2 regions of the Rhodococcus sp. AZ1 genome follow, and region 1 is predicted to be linked to the other one. Evidence: predicted binding sites of a transcription regulator. Region 1 holds the regulator's gene; the other holds the start of a gene.
The links. Region 1 encodes HspR, which represses chaperone genes until heat shock. Its sites were predicted from a motif close to ANNTGAGTNNNNNNNACTCANNT; they were not measured.
Positions count from the first base shown of each region.

Region 2: a site for HspR is predicted at 3,730-3,752, ahead of clpB (ATP-dependent chaperone ClpB). Genes of this name have one in related genera too.

Region 1 is NZ_JBUEQF010000002.1:240,861-252,363, forward strand. It holds gene ACY48E_RS03495 (dynamin family protein) at 1-1,108, shown strand, start outside; gene ACY48E_RS03500 (dynamin family protein) at 1,105-2,589, shown strand; gene ACY48E_RS03505 (hypothetical protein) at 2,626-3,183, opposite strand; gene ACY48E_RS03510 (lipase family protein) at 3,382-4,677, shown strand; gene dnaK (molecular chaperone DnaK) at 4,849-6,690, shown strand; gene grpE (nucleotide exchange factor GrpE) at 6,687-7,358, shown strand; gene dnaJ (molecular chaperone DnaJ) at 7,429-8,631, shown strand; gene ACY48E_RS03530 (heat shock protein transcriptional repressor HspR) at 8,683-9,078, shown strand; gene ACY48E_RS03535 (nitric oxide synthase oxygenase) at 9,148-10,290, opposite strand; gene ACY48E_RS03540 (globin domain-containing protein) at 10,606-11,503, shown strand, end outside.
Region 2 is NZ_JBUEQF010000002.1:56,289-67,791, reverse strand. It holds gene ACY48E_RS02825 (ATP-binding protein) at 1-102, shown strand, start outside; gene ACY48E_RS02820 (DUF5666 domain-containing protein) at 239-1,003, opposite strand; gene clpB (ATP-dependent chaperone ClpB) at 1,110-3,659, opposite strand; gene ACY48E_RS02810 (globin domain-containing protein) at 3,915-5,081, shown strand; gene ACY48E_RS02805 (DUF2277 domain-containing protein) at 5,057-5,332, opposite strand; gene ACY48E_RS02800 (hypothetical protein) at 5,338-5,703, opposite strand; gene ACY48E_RS02795 (gluconokinase) at 5,713-6,198, opposite strand; gene ACY48E_RS02790 (WhiB family transcriptional regulator) at 6,239-6,532, opposite strand; gene ACY48E_RS02785 (FadR/GntR family transcriptional regulator) at 6,685-7,434, shown strand; gene ACY48E_RS02780 (VOC family protein) at 7,508-7,990, shown strand; gene ACY48E_RS02775 (pirin family protein) at 7,993-8,745, shown strand; gene otsB (trehalose-phosphatase) at 8,809-11,358, shown strand; gene ACY48E_RS02765 (LacI family DNA-binding transcriptional regulator) at 11,364-11,503, opposite strand, start outside.

The DNA of each region.
Region 1 (11,503 bases):
CCTCCTGCGCACACACGCTCTGCGACTGGGGGATTCGGGCCTCGACGCCGAGTCCGGGTTCGGCGACCTCTACACCTTCCTGCGCGAGCAGGTGGTGGCCCGCGCCGATGTGAGCACTCGCCGCGCCGTCGCGCTGGATCTGCGCTCGGTGTCCGAGCACCTGGCGCTCGCACTGGGCAGTGAGCTTGCCGCGCTGCGTGATCCGGCCACCGCCGATGCGGCCATGAGCGGGTTGGTCGGTGCCCGACACACGGCGGAGGAGATGCGCCGAACCACCTCCCTGTGGCAACAGACACTCGTCGACGGGATCACCGACCTCGCTGCCGACATCGATCACGATCTGCGCGAGCGTCTCCGAGTGATCACCCGAGAGGCGGAGAAGGCTCTGGACGAGGGTGATCCCGGCCGCGACTGGCCCGTGTTCGGCCCCTGGCTCGAGGATCAGGTCGCCAACGCCGTCGGCGAGAACTTCGTGTGGGCCCACGACCGTTCGATCTGGCTGGCCGAGGTGGTGGCCGAGCACTTCGCGGACTCCGCCCAGGTGGGAATGCCCGATTTCGACATCGCCGCCGTCGACGGTGCTCTCGAGCCCGTGACCGCGCTCTCCGGCCTCGAGTCGGGTCGGATGGGCATCGCGTCGAAGGTGCTGGTCGGTATGCGCGGGTCGTACGGCGGTGTGCTGATGTTCGGCCTGCTCACCACGTTCGCCGGACTGGCCCTGATCAACCCGATCTCCATCGGCGCGGGAGTTCTCCTGGGTACCAAGGCCTATCGAGACGACAAGGACGTGCGCGTGCAGGCTCGCCGACACGAGGCCAAGATGGCCGTGCGGGCCTACACCGACGACGTGAGCTTCCAGGTGGGCAAGGAGTCGAAGGATCGACTGCGCCTGGTTCAGCGTGTGCTGCGCGACCACTTCACCTCGCTCGCCGATCAGGCCCTGCGCTCGATCGACGACTCGCTGCGTGCGGCCCAGGAGGCGAGCAATCTCGCCATGGCCGACCGCGCTGCACGCGTCGCCGAGGTCGAGGCACAACTGCGCGCGGTCGCCGCACTGCGCACAGTGGCGGCGCAACTCGACCCCGCCGCCATCGGGGGCGACGAATGACCCTCGAGCGTGCGCGGGCGCTCGTGGAATCTGCTCGACGCGAGTGCGCCGGACGCCCCGATGAACTGGCCGCCCTCGACGTGTGCGCGCAGCGGCTGGACGAGCCGCTGCGGGTGGCACTCGCGGGATCGCTCAAGGCGGGCAAGTCGACGTTGCTCAACGCCCTCGTCGGTCAGGACATCGCCCCCACCGACGCCACCGAGTGCACGCGCGTGGTCACCTGGTACCGCCGCGGCGCCACGCCGACGGTCACCGCGCGCTACGACGGGGACCGCAGCGTCGGCATCCCGGTGTTGCGGCGCGCCGGACGGCTCACCTTCGACTTCGGCGATCTGACCGCGGACCGAGTGGACCGTCTCGACGTCGAATGGCCCACGCGCACATTGCAGTCCACCACGATCATCGACACCCCCGGCATCTCGTCGTCGTCGCGGGAGGTCTCCGCGCGTACCGCGCAGATGCTCACGCCGGAGAACTCGACCAGCGGAGCCGACGCGGTGGTGTACCTGCTGCGCAGCCTCACCGCCGCCGACACCGCGTTCATGACCCGCATCGCCGAGTCGGTCGGGGGAGACGGCGGCCCCCTCGGGGTGATCGGTGTGCTCTCGCGTGCCGACGAGCTCGGCGCCGGCCGACTCGACGCCATGATCTCCGCGGCCGACATCGCCGAGCGCATCAGCGGGGACCTCGATCGAATGGGGTTGTGCCAGGCGGTCGTTCCCGTGGCGGGTTTGCTGGCCCTGGGCGCGCGCACGCTCACCCAGACCGAGTTCTCGGCGTTCGTCGCCCTGGCGTCGGTGCAGCCGGAGCGGTTGCAGTCGGCCATGCTCTCGGCCGATCGGTTCGCGCGACCGGACGTGGATCTACCGGTCGACGCGCCCACCCGAGCGCTGCTGGCCGAGCGCTTCGGGTTGTACGGCATTCGGTCCGCGGTGACCCTGATCCAACTCGGCGTCGACGATTCGTCCACCCTGGCCGAGGAACTGGTGCAACGATCGGGTCTGGCCGAGCTGCGTCAGGTGATCGACGTGCAGTTCGGTCGGCGGGCCGATCAGCTCAAGGCGCACTCGGCGCTCGTGGCGCTCGATCGGGTGCTCGCTGCCGTACCGGGGACCAGCGAGTCGATCGCCGCGCTTCGTGCCGAGGTGGCGCGCACCCTCGGCGACGTCCACGGTTACGCCGAGCTTCGTCTTCTCGCCCGCCTGCGCGGTCGCCCGGTGGACCTACCCGACGATCAACGGCACGCGTTGCAGCGGATGATCGGCGGGTACGGAATCGACCCGGGGACCCGGCTCGGGCTCGACCCCGACGAGGTCACCGGCGCCGAACCCACCACCGAGCAGCTGCGCCGGGCGGCGCTCGAGGCCGTGCGCATCTGGCGCGGCCGTGCGAGCCACCCGCTCACCGACCGGTACACCGGCCGGGCGTGCTCCGTCGCGGTCAGAAGCGCGGAAGCTGTCCTCGCGCAGCTCGATTCCTAGTCGTGCGGGATCACCGGGGATGTCGTGCGGTAGCCGTCACCGCTCGATGAGGCGCCCGGTGCGCGCGAGCCAGCGGGTGACGGCCGGGGAGTACAGCACGGCCGAGGCGGCGACGGCAGCCACCCCCGCGATCACCGGCAGCGCCTGAACGGCGACGGCGTCGGCGTCGGATGCCAACACGAAGAACAGCCCACCACCGGCGGCGAGAACCACCGCCGCGACGGTCAGCCCCGTGCGTCCGTTCCCCCGCCGGCGAAGGAGCAGAGCCGATCCCACCGCCGCGATCACTGCCACCCCGGCGGCGGCAGCGACGGCAACCGTGAGCGTGGTGTCGATGGAGCGGGCGATGTCGGCGTCGAGCGTGGTGGGGTCGTCGAGCACGGCCGCGCGGGTCAATCCCTGCCGGATCGTGCTCAGGCGCGTGGCCCCCAGCGCGACCGCCGCGGCCAGGAGCGCGACCGCGAGCGCCCACAGGGCGAGCCCGGCGACCACCGCACCGGGGCGACGCGTCGGGATCTGTTCGCGCAGTGCGTCGACGACTATGGGTGGGCGCGCCGGCCTCGCGCGCCGGGGCGCCCCGTCCTCGCTGCTCACACCCGCAGCGTAGCCCGTGGGACGGGTGCGGACCGTCCCGCGGCGCGGGTAGTTGCCCGGGGTACATTCCGAAACGCGCAGCTCGGACGGCGAGCAGAACGGCGAGACGAAGGTAGGTGCGCGGTGCATCCTCGCGCGAGAACTTCTGGTGGTCGGCTCGGGTCGGCCCGGGCCGGGTCGACCCTCGTCGGGGCCCTGGTGACCGTGACGGCGCTGGCCGCGGGCACGCTCATCGGAGCCGCGCGCCCTGCCGTGGCAGCACCTGCGGGTCCTGCGTCGCAGTGGGAGCCGCCCGCGCAGGCCGTCGCCCCGTTCTACGTCCCACCCGCGCCGCTGCCGCCCGGGTCCGACGGCGATCTGCTGCGCACCGAGCCGTCGATGATCGTCCCCGGCATCGATGTGCCCGGCGGCCGGTTGCCGGGCACCGGGACGCGGCTGATGTACCTCTCCCGCGACGCGCACGACCAGCCCACGGCGATCACCGGCACCTACCTCGAGCCGCCGACGCCGTGGACCGGGCCGGGGTCGCGACCGCTGATCTCGCTGGGTGTGGGCACCCAGGGGCAGGGTGATCAGTGCGCTCCGTCGAAGCTGATCAACTCGTTCGTCTCCTTCACCCCACCCGCCGACGTGGCGATCGACTACGAGTTCCTCTCCATTGCGAACCTGCTGCAGCGGGGATACGCGGTGGTGGTGACCGACTACGAGGGGCTCGGGACGCCCGGCGTGCACACCTACGTCAACCGGGCCGCCGAGGCTCACGCCGTGCTCGACGCGGTCCGCGCCGCGCACAACCTTCCCGGCACGTCCCTGCGACCGGACTCGCCCCTGGGGCTGTGGGGGTACTCGCAGGGCGGCGGCGCGGTCGCGGCGGCCGCCGAACTCGCCCCGACCTACGCGCCCGAACTGCGCATCGCCGGGACGTATGCAGGTGCTCCGCCGGCCGACCTGGCAGCGACCCTCGCGCAGGTGGACGGATCGTCGATCGTCGGAGTGATCGGATACACCATCAACGGGTTGCGCCGGACCAACCCGGAGATCGAACCGATCATCGACGAGGTGATCAACGATGCCGGCCGGGCGATGCTGGACCGGGTGGCCACGCAGTGCGTCGGCGAGACGGCACTGAGCTTCGGCTTCCGTAGAACCAGCGAGTTCACGCGCTCGGGGCTCCCGCTCTCGGATGTGCTGAAGAACTACCCGCAGCTGACGAAGATCTTCGCCGAGAACCGCATCGGCACCCGCACGCCCACCTCACCGGTGTACATCGACACCGGGGTGGCCGACGACATCGTGCCCACCGGCCAGGCCCAGCAACTTGCGCGCGACTGGTGTGCCGCCGGGGCCACGGTCGATCTGAACGTGCAGGCGCTGCCGTCGATCGCGCCGCGTTCGGCTGTGGGACATGTGCTTCCCGACCTTCTGGGGTTGGCTCCTGCGTCGGCATGGCTGGCCGATCGTCTGGCGGGTCGGCCCGCCCCCTCCACCTGCTGAGCTGCGAATTCGTAGTTCGGGAACATTCCTGGCACTGCCCTGCGTTGTGAGGGTCAAGCGGATTGAGCGTACCTCGCTCAAGTGCGACTTGACTCGAGGATTCTGACCATGAAAACTTGAGCCGAGTTCGCTCAGGCAGATCCGTTCAGGAAATCCAGTAGGAGGAACACCATGGCTCGTGCGGTCGGAATCGACCTCGGGACCACAAACTCGGTCGTGGCCGTCCTGGAGGGCGGCGAGCCGGTTGTGGTCGCCAACTCCGAGGGCTCACGTACCACCCCCTCGATCGTCGCCTTCGCCAAGAACGGTGAGGTGCTCGTCGGGCAACCGGCCAAGAACCAGGCCGTCACCAACGTCGATCGCACCATCCGTTCGGTCAAGCGCCACATCGGCACCGACTGGACCGTCGCGATCGACGACAAGAAGTACACCCCGCAGGAGATCAGCGCGCGCACGCTGATGAAGCTCAAGCGCGACGCCGAGGCATACCTGGGCGAGGACATCACCGACGCCGTCATCACCGTCCCCGCGTACTTCGAGGACGCACAGCGTCAGGCCACCAAGGAGGCCGGTCAGATCGCCGGGCTCAACGTGCTGCGCATCGTCAACGAGCCCACCGCGGCCGCGCTGGCGTACGGGCTGGACAAGGGCGAGAAGGAGCAGACCATCCTGGTCTTCGACCTCGGCGGCGGCACCTTCGACGTCTCCCTGCTCGAGATCGGCGACGGCGTGGTCGAGGTTCGCGCCACCTCCGGCGACAACCACCTCGGTGGTGACGACTGGGACCAGCGCATCGTCGACTGGCTCGTCGACAAGTTCAAGGCGGCCAACGGCATCGACCTGACCAAGGACAAGATGGCGCTGCAGCGTCTGCGCGAGGCCGCGGAGAAGGCCAAGATCGAGCTCTCCAGCTCGCAGAGCACCTCGATCAACCTGCCGTACATCACCGTCGACGCCGACAAGAACCCGCTGTTCCTCGACGAGCAGCTCAGCCGTTCGGAGTTCCAGAAGATCACCTCCGACCTGCTCGATCGCACCCGCGCACCGTTCCAGGCAGTGGTCAAGGACTCGGGCATCGCGGTCAAGGACATCGACCACGTGGTGCTCGTCGGCGGCTCGACCCGCATGCCCGCGGTGTCGGAGTTGGTCAAGGAACTCTCCGGCGGACGCGAGCCGAACAAGGGCGTGAACCCGGACGAGGTCGTCGCCGTCGGCGCCGCCCTGCAGGCCGGCGTGCTCAAGGGCGAGGTCAAGGACGTGCTGCTCCTCGACGTCACCCCGCTCTCGCTCGGTATCGAGACCAAGGGTGGGGTGATGACCAAACTCATCGAGCGCAACACCACCATCCCCACCAAGCGGTCGGAGACCTTCACCACCGCCGACGACAACCAGCCGTCGGTGCAGATCCAGGTCTTCCAGGGTGAGCGCGAGATCGCCTCGCACAACAAGCTGCTCGGATCGTTCGAGCTGACGGATCTGCCCCCGGCCCCGCGCGGCGTGCCGCAGATCGAGGTGACGTTCGACATCGACGCCAACGGCATCGTGCACGTCACCGCGAAGGACAAGGGCACCGGTAAGGAGAACACGATCAAGATCCAGGACGGCTCGGGCCTGTCCAAGGAGGAGATCGACCGGATGATCAAGGACGCCGAGGCGCACGCCGAGGAGGATCGCACTCGCCGCGAGGAGGCCGAGACCCGCAACCAGGCGGAGTCGCTGGTCCACCAGACGGAGAAGTTCGTCAAGGACAGCGAGGACAAGGTTCCCGCTGACCTGAAGGAGCGGGTGGAGACGGCCATCGCCGAGGCGAAGACCGCTCTCGCGGGCACCGACCTGGCAGCGGTGAAGGCCGCGGTGGAGAAGCTGTCCACCGAATCGCAGGCCCTGGGTACGGCCCTGTACGAGGCCTCCGCGGCCGAGGGTGGCGCAGCCGGTGACGCGTCCACCACCACCGGCGACGACGTCGTCGACGCCGAGGTGGTCGACGAGCCCGTCGACACGGAGAAGAAGTGAGTGGTGAGCGCGTCGACCCGGATTCGGTGATCGGAGCCGACGAGGCCACGGAGGTTCCCGACCAGGGAGCCCCCGTGGGCTCGTCCACCGGATCGACGGAGACCTCGTCCACCGGTTCGACGGAGCCGGGCGCCGCCGCCGATCACAGCGGCGAGGCCGTCAACGAGGGCAGTTCACCGGAGGACGTCGCATCCGAGGACAGCGCGCCCGAGGTGGACGAGCTCGCCGAGCGCACCGCCGACCTGCAACGACTGTCCGCGGAGTACGCCAACTACCGACGGCGCGTGGCGCGCGACAAGCAGGTCGACATCGAGAACGCCAAGGCATCGGTGCTCTCGGAACTGCTCGGGGTGCTCGACGACCTCGACCGGGCCCGCAACCACGGAGATCTGGAGTCGGGTCCGATGCGCGGCGTCGCCGACAAGATCGAGTCGGTGATCACCGCGCAGGGCGTCACGGCGTTCGGCGCGGTGGGCGAGGCCTTCGATCCGGCGCTGCACGAAGCCGTCCAGCACGACGGCGACGGGCACGAGCCGGTGATCGGCAGCGTCTACCGCAAGGGATACCGCCTGCGGGACCGTGTTCTGCGCACCGCCATGGTGGTGGTCGTGGACGGTGGCGACGCCTCGAACGGGTCCGGGCAGACGCCGTCCGCCGGCGAGGCGTGAGGGGTACGCGCCGGACCGGGTGTTCGCGGCGTATCAGCAACATAATCAGGGCGAGAGGAGGAGATATCAGGTGAGCCAGCGGGAGTGGATCGAGAAGGACTTCTACAGGGAGCTCGGTGTCTCCTCCTCGGCGTCCGCCGACGAGATCAAGCGGGCCTACCGCAAGTTGGCCCGCGAGTCGCACCCGGACGCGAACCCGGGCGACACCAAGGCCGAGGCGAAGTTCAAGGCTGTCAGCGAGGCCAACGCCGTGCTGTCCGACCCGGCCAAGCGCAAGGAGTACGACGAGACGCGCGCGGCGTTCGCCGCCGGGGGTTTCGGTCGAGGTGGGTTCTCCCCGCGCGGGGGCGCCAACTTCGGCGGAACCAACTTCGGTGGGGCGGGCGGCGGTGCCCAGGGCTTCGACATCGGCGACCTGTTCGGTGGTGGTGCGCCGGGCGGCGACAGCGGCATCGGCGACCTGTTCGGCGGTCTGTTCAACCGCGGTGGCACCGGTCAGCGCCCGGGTTCCTCGACGCGTCCGCGTCGGGGCTCCGATCTGGCCGCCGAGATCACCCTCGACTTCCGCGACGCGGCGACCGGCACCACCGTCCCGCTGTCGATGACCAGCCCCTCCTCGTGCACCACCTGCCACGGCAGCGGAGCAAAGCCGGGAACCAGCCCACGCGTGTGTTCGTCGTGCAACGGTGCCGGGGTGTTGAACCGGAACCAGGGTGCGTTCGGGTTCAGTGAGCCGTGCCCGGAGTGTCGGGGTACCGGGTCGATCATCGACGAGCCGTGCGGCGACTGCCGGGGCACGGGAGTGCAGAACCGCACCCGCTCGGTGACGGTGCGCGTGCCGGCGGGGGTCGGCGACGGACAGCGTGTGCGCGTGACCGGTCGCGGTGAGGCGGGCCTGCGCGGCGCACCTGCCGGTGACCTGCTCGTGACCGTGCACGTACGCCCGGATCCGGTGTTCGGCCGCAGCGGCGACGACCTCACCATCACCGTCCCGGTGGCCTACAGCGAACTGGTACTGGGCACCACGCTCTCGGTGCCCACCCTCGACGGGCGCGTGGGCGTGAAGGTTCCGGCCGGCACCGTGGACGGGCGTACGTTCCGGGTCAAGGGTCGCGGGATCACCCGTAAGGACACTTCCGGCGACCTTCTGGTGACGGTCAAGGTGGCAGTTCCGTCGACCCTCGACGCCACTGCAACCGAGGCTCTGACCGCTTACGCTGCCGCGGAGAAGGCCAGCGGTTTCGATCCCCGCGCCGGCTGGGCCGGGGCATAGGTACTGCTCCGGCGCTGCCGGGGTACGGACACGATCGGGAGGTGATGGGAGATGGACGCGTCCGAAGCTACTGCGGATCCCGATGCCCGCATCTTCGTGATCTCGGTGGCCGCCGAGTTGGCAGGGATGCACGCGCAGACTCTGCGCACGTACGACCGGCTCGGGTTGGTGACCCCGCATCGCACCACCGGAGGTGGTCGGCGGTATTCCATGCGGGACGTCGCCCTGCTGCGCGAGGTGCAGCGGCTCTCGCAGGACGAGGGTGTGAACCTGGCCGGGATCAAGCGGATCATCGACCTGAGCAACCAGGTCGAGGCTCTGCAGATGCGGGTGAGCGAGCTGGCCGATGAACTGGCGCGCGCGCAGGTCGGATATCGGCGCGACCTGATTCCGGCGCCACGCAACGCGCTCGTCGTCTGGAAGCCCAAGAACCCGCGCCGGCAGTAACTGCACCCGCGCCAGCAGTAACTGCACCCGCGCCGGCAGTAACTGCACCCGCGTCTGCGGGGACGGCCCTCAGACCGGATCGGCTCGGTAGAAGAAGTTCGGCCGAAGTTCGGGGTCCGTGGCGTCGAAGGTGCGGTGGAAGGTCGGGGTGAGCGACGCCGACATCGGCGGGTTCACCCAGGCCCAGTCCGTGGGGCAGCCTCGCCCTGCACGGGATTCGCGGTCGACGTGGTCGACGAACTGCTTGGCCACGGTGTGGTGATCGACCATGTAGGCACCTGCGGCGCGGAAACTGTGCAGCACCGCTCTGTTGACCTCGACGAGGGCGCGGTCGCGCCAGAGGGTGCGCTCGGAGCTCATGTCCAGACCCAGGTGTTTCGCGACGGCGGGGAGCACGTCGTAGCGTGAGCTGTCGCCGAAGTTCCGGGCGCCGACCTCGGTGTTGACGTACCAGCCGCTGAACGGCGCGCAGGAGTACACCAGGCCACCGATGTCGAGGTCCATGTTCGAGACCGCGGGAACGGCGTGCCATCGCAGGTTCAGGTCGGCGAACCACTCGTGGTCCGGGTGGGTGATGGGTACTTCCAGCAGCAGGTCTTCGGGCACCTCGAACATCGAGAGCGGCTCGTCGGGCGTCTGCACCAGCAGGGGCAGAACGTCGAACGCCGTTCCCCTGCCCTTCCAGCCGAGCTTCTGGGCCGTCTCGGTAAGTGTGACGTTGGCGGGGTCGCCGGTGATCACTCCGCGCCTGCCGCGGTAGCCGGCGTAGCGGATGATCTGGGAGTTCAGGATGCGGAACTGCCGCTCACCAGGGGGGCGCCACGGTCCCACGGTGATGACCGACCGCAGGGCGCCGCCGTTGGTGGCGGCGCGCAGATGTTCCCAGCAGGCCTCGGCGATGTCGGCAGCGGTGGTCGCGTCGCGGGCATCGACGAGGTCGAGCGTGCGCCAGTGGCTGCGGCCGACGCAGCGGGCGTGGTTGCGCCAGGCCAGCTTCGCCCCGATCAGCAGTTCCTCGCGGGTGTGCACGTAGGTGCCGGTGGCGCGAAGTTGGGTCGCCGCCGCGGCGCCCCGCTGGGCGGGGAGGTGGGCGAGTTCGGGGAGCGCGAAGAATTCTCGACACTGCGCTACCGCTCGTTCTCGCGCGACGTCGGCGTGATCGGAATCCGATCGTCGATCCCCGGCGCTGCTTCCCCCGAATGCGGTGACCACGTCGTCACGTCCCTTCCACGACGAACGATCATCGCCGCTGCGGAGAACCTTACCGAATGGTGGGGGATTCGAATGTCCTTGCGGACCAACAGATTACGGGTATATGACCCGTTATGACGGATCAATGGAAACGTACAGTACGAATACACGCGGCGAAACCAGCGAATAGATGGTTTGTTTTCCGGAGAATCTCCAGCGGTTTCCCCGCGGACGTTGCGCGGCTAGAATCGCCCCAGCGGAGAGTACCTTTGTTTCCGTCTCGATCTGCGCACCGAACCAAGCGAGTGTCGCCGAGGACCACCGATGGGGGGCACAGTGGACGAACAGTCGATCTCACTCGTGCGCAGTACGTTCAAGGCCGTCGCGGCCGCGGACGACGGGCCCGAGCGCCTGACCAGTTCGTTCTATGCCATCCTCTTCGCCGACAACCCCGGTGTTCGCGAGCTCTTCCCGGCTTCGATGACCGCCCAGCGGGACAAGCTCGTCGTCGCCATCGCCTACGTGGTGGACCACCTCGACGATCTCGACGCCACCCTCCCGTTCCTCGCGCAGCTCGGCCGCGATCACCGCAAGTACGGAATCGACGACTCGCACTACACCGCCGTCGGCAATGCGCTGCTCACGGCGCTCGAACGCTTCGCCGGCACCGAGATCTGGACCGACGACGTCGACGCCGCCTGGCGCGAGGCCATCGCCATCATTGCGGGCGCGATGATGGATGCCGCCCATGCCGAGAGCGGGCCGGCTGCCGTCGGCGCGACCGTCGTCGAGCACCTTCAGGTGCTGCGCGACGTCTCGGTGGTGCGCCTGCAGCTGGACGAGCCACTGAACTACGCGGCCGGGCAGTACGTGAGCGTGCAGATCCCCAGTCGCCCCCGCATGTGGCGCTACTTCTCGCCCGCGGTCCCCGCGAACCCGCAGGGGCAGATCGAATTCCACATCCGTCGTGTCTCGGGGGGTTGGGTGAGCCCGGCCGTGGTGCGCCGCACCACCGTGGGGGAGCGGTGGGTCATCGGATCGCCACTGGGTGCTCTCGGCGTGGCCGGTGCGCAGGGCCGCAACATGGTGATGATCGGCTCGGGCACCGGCATCGCCCCGCTGCGCGCCCAGATCATGGAAATGGCGGCACGAGCGCAGAACCCCAACGTGCACCTGTTCGTGTCGGGAACCTACCCGTGCGATCTCTACGACTACGACACGCTCGCCTCGATCG
Region 2 (11,503 bases), 180 kb from region 1:
GCGCGCGAGGTGGGATCGGTGCACACCATCGTCGCGGCCGCCGAACTACGACCGCAGCTGGTGGCCGCGATCGAACGCGGCATGGCGAAGGTCGGCGGGTAGCGACCTACAGGGAGTGAGGGCCGCCCGCGTCGCCGCCCTCACTCCCCCGCCCTCACTCCCCCGTCGTCACTCCCCCGTCGTCACTCCCCCGTCGTCACTCCCCCGTCGTCACTCCCCCGTCGTCACTCCCCCGTCGTCACTCGCCGACGATGACGGTCTTGGCGACGATCGTCCCGTCGGCGTCCTTCGTGCCCTCGACCACCACGGTCGTCCCCACGGTCGGGAGCGACGCCCGCGAACCCTTGCTGTCGGTGATCTCCGTCGACGACGTGACGCGAACGGTGATCTTGTCGTTGCTGAACGACTCGGTGAGACTGAACGTGTCGCCGCCGACATCGGTCACCTCACCGATGGTGAACGCATCGGAGGCGCTCGGCAGGCCCGTCGGCGGCGCCGAATCCGACGATCGGTCCGGGGTCTCGGTGGGTGTCGAACGCCCCGGTGCCGACGGGAACGCACGCGGAGTCCGTGGGGTCGACCCGTTCGCCGATGAGCTGACACTGGACGACGCGGACGTCGGCGACGACGAGTCGTCGCGCGTGGCGAAGTAGCCCACGACCCCGAGGATCACCAGCAGGAGCACCACGATCAACCCGATGACCAGCCCTCGATTGGTGCCCTTCCCGCCCGGCGGTGGGCCGCCGTACTGAGGCTGCTGGCCGTACTGATTCGGCTGGCCGTACTGATTCGGGTCGTACTGATTCGGGTCGTACTGGGGCTGCTGCCCGTACTGACTCGGCTGGCCGTACTGGTTCGGGTCGTACTGAGGCTGACCGTATTGCGGCGGCTGACCGTACGGCTGCTGCCCGTACTGCGGCTGCTGCCCGTACTGCGGCTGCTGGCCATAAGGCGGCTGCTGACCATAGGGCTGTTGTCCATACGGGTCGTTCGGGTTCGTCATAACTGGAGACTCTAGAGCCCCACGACCCGACGCCGACCGTACCCAATGTGACATTCGGTCATCGATGGTGACCAACTGTCACATTGGGTACGGAAAAAAACGGCGGTCAGGTCAGGAGCAGGGAGCCGCCGTCGTCGCTGACGCCGACTGTGACGGTGTCGCCGTCGACCACGGTGCCGGCCAGGAGCAGCTTGGCCAGTTTGTCGCCGATCGCCTGTTGGATGAGGCGGCGCAGGGGTCGGGCGCCGTACTGCGGGTCGTAGCCGCGCACCGCCAACCACAGCCGAGCACCGGGGGTCACCTCGAGGGTCAGGCGACGGCCGGACAGACGCTCCTGCAGCTGCGCCAGGGCAATGTCGACGATCGACTCGAGCTGCTCCTCGGTGAGCGGATCGAAGATCACCACATCGTCGAGGCGATTGATGAACTCGGGCTTGAACGCCCGCCGTACCGCCTCCATCACCTGATCCCGGTCACCACCGGCACCGAGGTTGGAGGTCAGGATCAGCAGTGTGTTGCGGAAATCGACCGTGCGGCCCTGCCCATCGGTCAACCTGCCCTCGTCCAGGACGGCGAGGAGGATGTCGAAGACATCGGGATGCGCCTTCTCCACCTCGTCGAACAGCACCACGGTGTACGGACGCCGACGCACTGCCTCGGTGAGCTGGCCGCCGGCCTCGTACCCGACGTAGCCGGGAGGGGCGCCGACGAGCCGGGCGACGGCGTGCTTCTCGCTGTACTCGCTCATGTCGATGCGAACCATGGCCCGCTCGTCGTCGAAGAGGAACGCCGCGAGCGACTTGGCGAGTTCGGTCTTGCCGACGCCCGTGGGCCCCAGGAACAGGAACGATCCGGTGGGCCGGTTGGGGTCGGCAACACCGGCCCGCGCCCGACGCACCGCATCGGACACCGCCTGGACGGCAGCATGCTGCCCGACGACGCGCTTGCCGAGCTCCTCTTCCATCCGCAGCAACTTGGCGGTCTCACCCTCGAGCATGCGGCCGGCGGGGACCCCGGTCCAGGCCGACACCACGTCGGCCACGTCGTCGGGGCCCACCTCCTCCTTGAGCATCACCTCGCCGGTGGGCTCGGACTCGGCGGTGGCCTCGGCCAGATCCTTCTCGAGAGCGGGGATGGTGCCGTAACGCAGTTCGGCCGCGCGCCCGAGATCGCCGTCGCGCTCGGCGCGCTCGGATTCACCACGCAGCTGCTCGAGCCGCTCCTTGATCTCGCGCACCGAGTCGATGGCATTCTTCTCGTTCTGCCAGCGGGTGGTCAGCTGCGCAAGCTTCTCCGATAGATCGGCGAGCTCACTGCGCAGCTTCTCGAGGCGCGCCTTGGAGGCGTCGTCGGTCTCCTTGGCCAGGGCCATCTCCTCGATCTCGAGGCGACGTACCGCACGCTCGACCTCGTCGATCTCCACCGGACGCGAATCGATCTCCATCCGCAGTCGCGAGGCGGCCTCGTCGACGAGGTCGATGGCCTTGTCCGGCAGGAAGCGCGAGGTGATGTAGCGATCGGAGAGAGTGGCGGCCGCAACCAGCGCGGAGTCGGTGATGCGCACCCCGTGATGTACCTCGTACCGTTCCTTGAGCCCGCGCAGGATGCCGACGGTGTCCTCGATGGAGGGCTCACCGACGAGCACCTGCTGGAACCGGCGTTCGAGTGCGGCGTCCTTCTCGATGTACTTGCGATATTCGTCGAGCGTCGTGGCGCCGACCAGTCGCAGCTCACCGCGGGCAAGCATCGGCTTGATCATGTTGCCGGCGTCCATGGCGGAATCGCCGGTGGCACCGGCGCCGACGATGGTGTGCAGCTCGTCGACGAAGGTGATCACCTGACCGGCGGAGTTCTTGATGTCGTCGAGGACGGCCTTGAGCCGCTCCTCGAACTCACCGCGATACTTCGCCCCGGCCACCATCGACCCCAGATCCAGGGAGATGACGGTCTTGCCGCGCAGGCTCTCGGGAACGTCGCCGGCGACGATGCGCTGCGCGAGACCCTCGACGATCGCCGTCTTGCCCACACCTGGTTCGCCGATCAGAACCGGGTTGTTCTTGGTGCGGCGGCTCAGGACCTGCACCACCCGTCTGATCTCGGTGTCGCGGCCGATCACGGGGTCGAGCTTGCCGCTGCGTGCAGCCTCGGTGAGATCGGTGGAGTACTTCTCGAGCGCCTGGTAGGTGCTCTCGGGGTCGGGGCTGGTGACGCGCGCACTGCCACGCACCGCCGTGAACGCCTCCCGCAGGGCCTGCGGGGTCGCGCCGTGCGCGGTGAGCAACTTGGCCACATCCGAGACACCACCGCTGGCAAGTCCCACGAGCAGGTGCTCGGTGGAGACGTAGTCGTCGTCGAGTTCGGTGGCGAGTTGCTGGGCGGCGGTGATCGCTGCCAGCGCCTCGCGGCCCAGCTGAGGTTGGGCCGAGGCGTTCGAGACGGTCGGCAGACGGTCCACCAGCGCGGCCGCCTCACGTCGGACGGACGCGGGCGCGACTCCGACGGCTTCGAGCAGGGGCGTGGCGATGCCGTCGGTCTGATCGAGCAGCGCAACGAGAAGATGTGCCGGACGAATGTCCGGGTTCCCGGCCGCCGACGCGGCCTGCAGGGCACTGGTCAGTGCGGCCTGGGTCTTGGTGGTGGGAGAGAACGATTCCACCGGTCACCTCACTCGGGTACGTGGTTGGCCGGTGCCCGGTCGGCACCGTTGCCGAGATCAACCGTACAACACTTGAGTCTATTCCACTCAAGATTATTGAGTGTCGACACGGAGGTCGGCTCCACGATGGTCCGTGGGATGGGAACGCACTAGTGTGAAATGCACGAGCCGCGGATCGAGTCCACATCGAGCCTGCGACTCGAAACAGGCATTTTCACCGTTTTTCCACCCACCACCACACTCGGGACTGCAAGAGTGCTCGATCCACAAGCGATCGCCCTGGTACGCGCCGGACTGAAGGCCGTCGCGGACAGCGGCGGCGCGGACCGGATCGCGCAGACGTTCTACGGCCATCTGTTCGTCGAGCATCCGGAGTTCCGCGCCTACTTCCCCGCGTCGATGGATCAGCAGCGCCACCAACTGATCCGCGCCCTCGCATATGTCGTCGACAACCTCGACGACGAGCGAACCTTCCTGCCGTTCCTGCACCAACTCGGACGCGATCACCGCAAACACGGGCTCACCGGCAGCGCCTTCCTCGCCACCGAGACCGCGCTCGTGGCCGCATTTCGGGACGAGCTGGGTGAGAGGTGGACCGACGACGTCGAGAACGCCTGGCGCACCACCTTCGCCGTGGTCTCGAACTCCATGGCCGCGGGCGCCGACAGTGAAGCCCTGCCGCCCTCCTGGTCGGCCACCGTCATCGAACACCACCGGCCGGTCGACGACGTCGCCATCATTCGCGTGGAGACCGACCAGCCCATCCCCTACGCCGCAGGGCAGTACCTGAGTGTGCAGATCCCGCAGCGACCCCGGCTGTGGCGCTACCTCTCCCCCGCCAATCCGACCAACGACTACGGCGGCATCGAGTTCCATGTACGACGGGTCTCCGGCGGCTGGGTCAGCCCGGCGCTGGTGTCGGAGACCAGGCCGGGCGATCGTTGGCTGATCGGACCGCCGCTCGGCGGGTTCGCCGTCGACCGCTCGCCCGGGCGCGAGGATGTGCTGATGATCGCCGGCGGCACCGGTCTGGCACCACTGCGCGCGCAGTTGATGGAGATGGCGATGCGCGCCTCGAATCCGCGCGTACACCTGTTCGTCAGTGGTCAGTACCCCAGCGACCTCTACGACCTCGAGACCCTCGGTCAGATCGCCGCGATCAACCCGTGGCTGACGGTGGTTCCCGTCGTCGAATCCACCGAGGAGCCGTGGTGGCGCACCGGGGCGCCCGTCGAGATTCCGCGGTCGCTGCACCATCTGCAGCAGGGTCGGGTGGGCAAGGTGGTCACCGCGTACGGGTCGTGGGCGGACCGCCAGGTCCAGATCTGCGGCTCACCGTCGATGGTTCGCGCAACCATGTACGCCCTACGACGGGTCGGTACACCCGTCGAGCACATTCAGATCGATCCCTGCGGGGACTGACGCTCCCGAACGCCGGGGCGCCGCAGCGGCGGAACCGTGGTGGGCGGCTGACGGCGGGGAGGCAACTGAGCCAGCAGTTCATGGGTGGTGGCAGCGATCTCGGCCACCGCGCGATCGACCAACTCCCGGTTCCTGTCGGTGATCGTGCGCAATCCGCCGACCTTGCGCACGTACTGCAGGGCAGCGGCGGCGATCTCGTCGTCGGTCGCGGCGGGCTCGAGGCCTCGGAGTTCGGTGATGTTGCGACACATGTCGATCACCATCCCACCGACAGGCCGAATCCCGCCACTGTCAACACGGCAGCGGCGATGGTGACCACCAGGGTGAACACCGCCACCGGCCACCCCTGACCGCCGGCCCTGCGCCGTCGGTACGCGATGATCGACCCGACCAGCGCCACGACGAACGTGGCGACCGGGCCGACCAGCGCGAACGACACCGCCGGTGCCGCGTGGCAGTCCGGGGGTGGACACGAGTCGAAGAACATCAGCACGAAGAGGCTGGGCAACGGCAGGATCGACGCGACACTCATCGACGCGATGGTCGAGAGCAGCGTGCCCCACATATCGCCCGAGTTCTCTCGCCGCGGCGCGGGGACATGTGCTCCGTACTGGTACGCCATGGCGGGACCTTAGCCGAAGTAGCGAGCAAGTTCGCGAGCAATGGTCAATGAGGATCGCCCGATGGGAACGACCGTGGCGAGCTCGTCGTCACCCGGCGGTTCGAGGGCCGCGAGCTGCGAATCGAGGAGCGACGCCGGCATGAAGTGGTCCATCCGGGCGAGCAGCCGAGATTCGATGAGTTCGCGCGGGCCGTCCAGCAGAACGAAGTGCACGTCCTCGCGACGCAGGACGTCGCGGTAGGACCGCTTGAGAGCCGAACAGGCCACGACGGCATTGCGGCCGCGGGCCCGACGGGCGTCGATCCAGTCGGCGACGCGGCCCAACCACGGCAGGCGGTCCTCGTCGGTCAGGGCGATGCCACGACTCATCTTCTCCAGGTTCGACGCCGGGTGCAGGTCGTCGGCGTCTTGGAGGTCCCAGTCCAGGCGGCCCGCGAGCGCGGCCGCGACCGTGGTCTTGCCCGAACCCGAGACCCCCATGACGACGACGATCATCGTGGCCGACCCGGCGTCGTCCGGCCGACCGGTGACCGGTCTATCCGGTGGCCCGTGCGCCGACCATGGCGGCGGCGCCGAGACGCTCGTGAGCGGAGAGCCCACCCCACACGCCGTACGGCTCGCCCGCGGCGACCGCGTAGTCGCGGCAGGTGCGCATCACCGGGCACCGTGCGCACACCATCTTGGCCCGGCGCTCGCGATCGAGCCGCTTGTTGCCCCGTTCACCTTCGGGGTGGAAGAACACACCGGAATCCATGCCGCGGCACAGACCCTCGAGCTGCCATTCCCAGGTGGCGGACACCGGTTCGGGTAGTAGGACGGGCTTGGACATTCGGTGCTCCTCGTAGCTGGTGCTCTCGTCTGTCAGGGTTCCAAAATTACATGACGATTCGACCAACCAGAAGTGAATCGTAGTATTTAATTCGCGCCGAGCAGAACCCTCGCCGACGCGAAAGAGCGGGCGGGGCGTGCCATAGTCGTCTCATGTCGAGCGCCGAGACACCTCCAGCGCGGCAGTTGCACCGGTCCGTGCTCGACGCGCTCGGCACCGACATCGCCGCCGGAATCCTCGCCTCGGGAACCGTGCTCGCCGCCGAGGACATCAGCGGGCGCTACGGAGTCTCGCGCACGGTGGTGCGCGAGGTGGTGCGGGTACTCGAATCGATCGGCATGCTGCGGGTGCGTCGCCGTGTCGGGATCACGGTGATGCCGTCGACGATGTGGCACGCGATCGATCCGGACGTCATCCGATGGCGCCTGAGCGGTCCGGACCGCCTCGACCAACTCGATGCGCTCACCGAGATCCGCTCCGGGATCGAGCCGCTCGCGGCACGACTGGCCGCGTTGCGCGCGACCGGCGACCAGTGCGGACAGCTGATCGCAGCCGTCATGGGGATGGCCGCCACCGCACGTTCCGCCGACGCAGCCGCCTACCTCGAACACGACACCACCTTCCACCGAACCCTGCTGGACGCGTCCGGGAACATGATGCTCGCGAGTATGTCCGCCCTGGTCACCGAGGCACTCGAAGGCCGCAACCGCTACAAGCTCATGCCGCACACCGCCGACCCCGAGGCCATTCGTCAGCATTCACTGGTCGCCTCGGCCGTGCAGTCCCGCGATCCCGACGGCGCCGAACAGGCCATGCGGGCCATCGTCGAAGAATCCTCGCGGGCGCTCACCGAGCGCCGCGGCACTCCACGTGCAGACCCGGAAGATTCTCGGCGGCGGTAACGTTGGTAGTTGCAAAATCAACTACCTGGCCCGCGCTGCGGACAGCGGACGACACGAGGGAGCGCCACCGGCCATGAGCACCGAGCAGCAACGCGCGGCACTGCGCGAGAAGTACATCCCCGCAGACCCGGCCACACGGGCACCGTCGTCGGGCCGGGGGATCCACCACACTGCGCTGATCAGCGGCGACGTGGAGCGCACCATCCGCTTCTACCAGGAGCTGCTCGAGTTCCCTCTCACCGAGCTGATCGAGAACCGAGACTACGAGGGGTCGTCGCACTTCTTCTTCGACGTCGGCAACGGCAACCTGCTCGCCTTCTTCGACTTCCCCGGCCTGGACGTGGGCCCCTACCGCGAAGTGCTGGGCGGACTGCACCACGTCGCCATCAGCGTCGACCCCTCCCGGTGGGAGCGGTTGCGGAGCAAACTGGATGCAGCCGGCGTCGAGATGTTCGTCCACAGCGAGGTGTCGCTGTACTTCCGCGACCCCGACGGGGCGCGCCTGGAACTCATCGCCGATCCACTCGGCGAGATGTACGGAACGAAGGTGCTCTGAGCATGATCACACTCGACGTCCGCCGCGCCGCGGACCGTTTCGCCACCGACATCGGCTGGCTCGACAGCCACCACAGCTTCTCCTTCGGACACCACTTCGACCCGGAGAACACCCACCACGGTCTGTTGATGGTCAACAACGACGACATCGTCACCGCGGGCACCGGGTTCGACACCCACCCGCATCGCGACATGGAGATCGTCACCTGGGTGCTGCGCGGGTCCCTGGTGCATCAGGACTCCATCGGACACAACGGGGTGATCTACCCCGGCCTCGCCCAGCGGATGAGCGCCGGGACCGGCATCCTGCACTCGGAGAAGAACGACGCCTGGACCCTCGACCGCACTCGCCCACAGGAGCCGGTCCACTTCATCCAGATGTGGGTCGTCCCCGACGAGGCGGGCATCACGCCCGGCTACGAGCAACTCGAGATCGACGACGAGCTCTACTCGGGATCGCTCGTCACCGTTGCCACCGGAATGGACCGGTACAAGGACCATTCCGCAATTCGCATCCGCAACCGCTACGCCGCGATGCACGTGGCAAGGCTGCGCGCCGAGTCCACACCCGTGCCACTGCCCGACGCGCCGTACCTGCACGTCTACGTCGCACACGGGGAGGCCGCCCTCGACGGCGTCGGGACCCTGCGAACCGGTGACGCCGTGCGTATCTCGGGCGGCGGCGGACAGGCGCTCTCGACCGCCACCGAGGCCGAGGTGATCGTCTGGGAGATGCACGCTCGGCTCGGCACCTGAGAGTGAGGTCCCCGCGACCGTCCGAACTCACGCCACCGTGCGCCATGGCCTAAGTTTGGCGCGGTGAGTGTGATGGACCTTTCCCCCGAGCTGCGCCGGGCCCTCGTCGAGATCGCCCGGGTACCTCGGTTGCTCGTCGCGTCGGACTACGACGGAACGATGGCGCCGATCGTCGACGATCCGCAGAAGGCGTATCCGCACCCGGACTCGGTTCGTGCGATGCGTGCGCTGGCCGGGCTCGACGGAACCCACGCCGCCGTGATCTCCGGGCGCGCCCTGCGCGACCTGGCGATACTCTCGCGCCTGCCCGTCGAGGTCCAACTCGTGGGCAGTCATGGCTCCGAGTTCGACGCCGGGTTCGTCGGAATCCTCACCGACGCCGAGAAGGCCCTGCGTGAGCGGGTGATCGCGGAGCTCGAGGCCGTCGCAGCGCGCCACGAAGGGGTGAGCGTGGAGGTCAAGCCCGCCAGCGCCACACTCCATGTGCGAGGCGCCGCCGCCGAGGCGGGAACCAGGGCCCTGGACGAGGTGCGTGTGGGCGCCGGATCATGGGAGGGCGTGCAGATCACCGAGGGCAAGGCCGTGATCGAGCTGTCGGTGATCGTCACCGACAAGGGATTGGCGCTGGACACCCTGCGCCACCAGGCGGGCGCACACGCGGCGATCTTCTTCGGCGACGACGTCACCGACGAGAAGGCCTTCCGTCGGCTGCAGGGGCCTGACGTCTCGGTCAAGGTCGGCGACGGCGAATCCCTCGCCACCCACCGCGTCTCGAGCACCGAGGACGTCGCGGCGGCGCTGGCGTTCCTCTACGAGGAACGGCGCACCTGGCTCTCCGGCGCCGATGCGCCCCCCATCGAGCGGCTGACGATGCTGGCCAACCCGCGCACCATCGCCCTGCTGACACCCGACGCGTCGCTGACCTGGCTCTGTCACCCCGAACCCGACTCCGCCGCCCTGTTCGCACACCTGCTCGGCGGAAACGAGGCCGGCCACTTCACCGTCGCGCCGGAGCGGGCGTCGCTGCCGCTGAGTCAGAAGTACGTCGATTCGACCATGACGGTGACTACCCGCTGGAGCAAGCTGCAGGTCGACGACTACCTGCCCCACGACGTGCCCGCGGGCCGTACGGACTTCACCCGCGTGATCACCGGCTCCGCGCGCGCAGTGATCACGTTCGCCCCGCGCCCGGAGTTCGGCCAGGCGTGGGTGGACCTGCAGGCCGACGACGACGGTCTGCGGGTGCTCGGCACCAACGACCCCATCGTCCTGCGTGCACCGGGGGTGCAGTGGGAGATCACCACCGAGTCCGGCCGCGCCACGGCCACCGCCGTCGTGGACCCGTCGACCGGGCCCGTCGTTCTCGAGCTACGTTGCGGCAGTTCCGATCTCACCCCGCACCCGGTACCCGAGCCCGAACGTCGCGAGGCGGCCGAGTCGTACTGGCGGACCTGGGTTCAGTCTCTGACGGTGCCCACCCGTAAGCCGGACCTGATGAAGCGATCGGCGCTGACCCTGCGTGGGCTGGTGCACGCGGACTCCGGGTCGATCCTCGCCGCGGCCACCACGTCGCTGCCGGAGGAGATCGGCGGCGTCCGCAACTGGGACTACCGCTACTGCTGGCTGCGCGACGCGGCGCTGACGGCATCGGCGCTGGTGAGCGTCGGCTCGCTGAGCGAGGCGGAGAACTACCTCACGTGGGTGCACGGTGTGCTCGAGACGGTCTCCTCCCCGGAACGTCTGCACCCGCTCTACACGATCTGGGGTCAGAACCTGCCGCCGGAAGCGGTGATCGACTCCCTGCCCGGATACGCCGGATCGCGGCCGGTGCGGGTGGGCAACGCCGCCAATCAGCAGGTGCAACTCGACGTGTTCGGGCCCGTGGTGGACCTGGTGAGCCATCTGGCCACGGCGCGGCAGGCCCGCGGCATCGCCGATGCGCTGCCGGACCGGGACTGGGAACTGGTCACCGCGATGGTCGACGCCGTCGAGCGTCGCTGGTTCGAACCCGACCACGGCATCTGGGAGATCCGCAACAACCCGCGCCACCACGTGTATTCGAAGGTGATGTGCTGGCTCACCGTCGACCGCGCGTCGACACTGGCAGCCACCTTCGGCCGCGAGCCTGCCCCCCAGTGGGAGCAGTTGCGCCAGAGCATCAGCGCCGAGGTGATCGAGCGGGGTTGGAACGAGGAGGTGCAGTCGTTCACCTCCGCCTACGACGGCACCGATCTCGACGCCGCGACCCTGCACATCGGACTGTCCGGACTCCTCGACCCCGCCGACCCGCGCTTCGCCGCCACGGTGGTGGCCACCGAGGCGGAGCTACGCCGGGGCGCAACGGTCTACCGTTACCACTCCGACGACGGTCTGCCCGGCAGCGAGGGCGGGTTCCATCTGTGCACCGCATGGCTGATCGAGGCGTATCTGCTGATCGGGCAACGAGATCAGGCAGAGGCGCTGTTCGAACACCTCGTTGCTGCAGCGGGACCCACGGGGCTGCTCAGCGAGGAGTTCGACCCGGTGGCCGAACGGTCCCTGGGCAACCACCCCCAGGCGTACAGCCATCTCGGGCTCCTGCGCTGTGCGCACCTGCTGTCCGCGAACAGCTGAACCTGCTACCCGGCCCGCCCGACGGTCGCACCGCGCACGAGGTGGGTGGGCAGCATGGTCGCGCGCCGATCCTGAGCCAGGGCACCGTCCGCGGTCTGTGTCCGAAGCACGATCCGGCCGGCCAGTCGGCCCTTGTCCACGACGG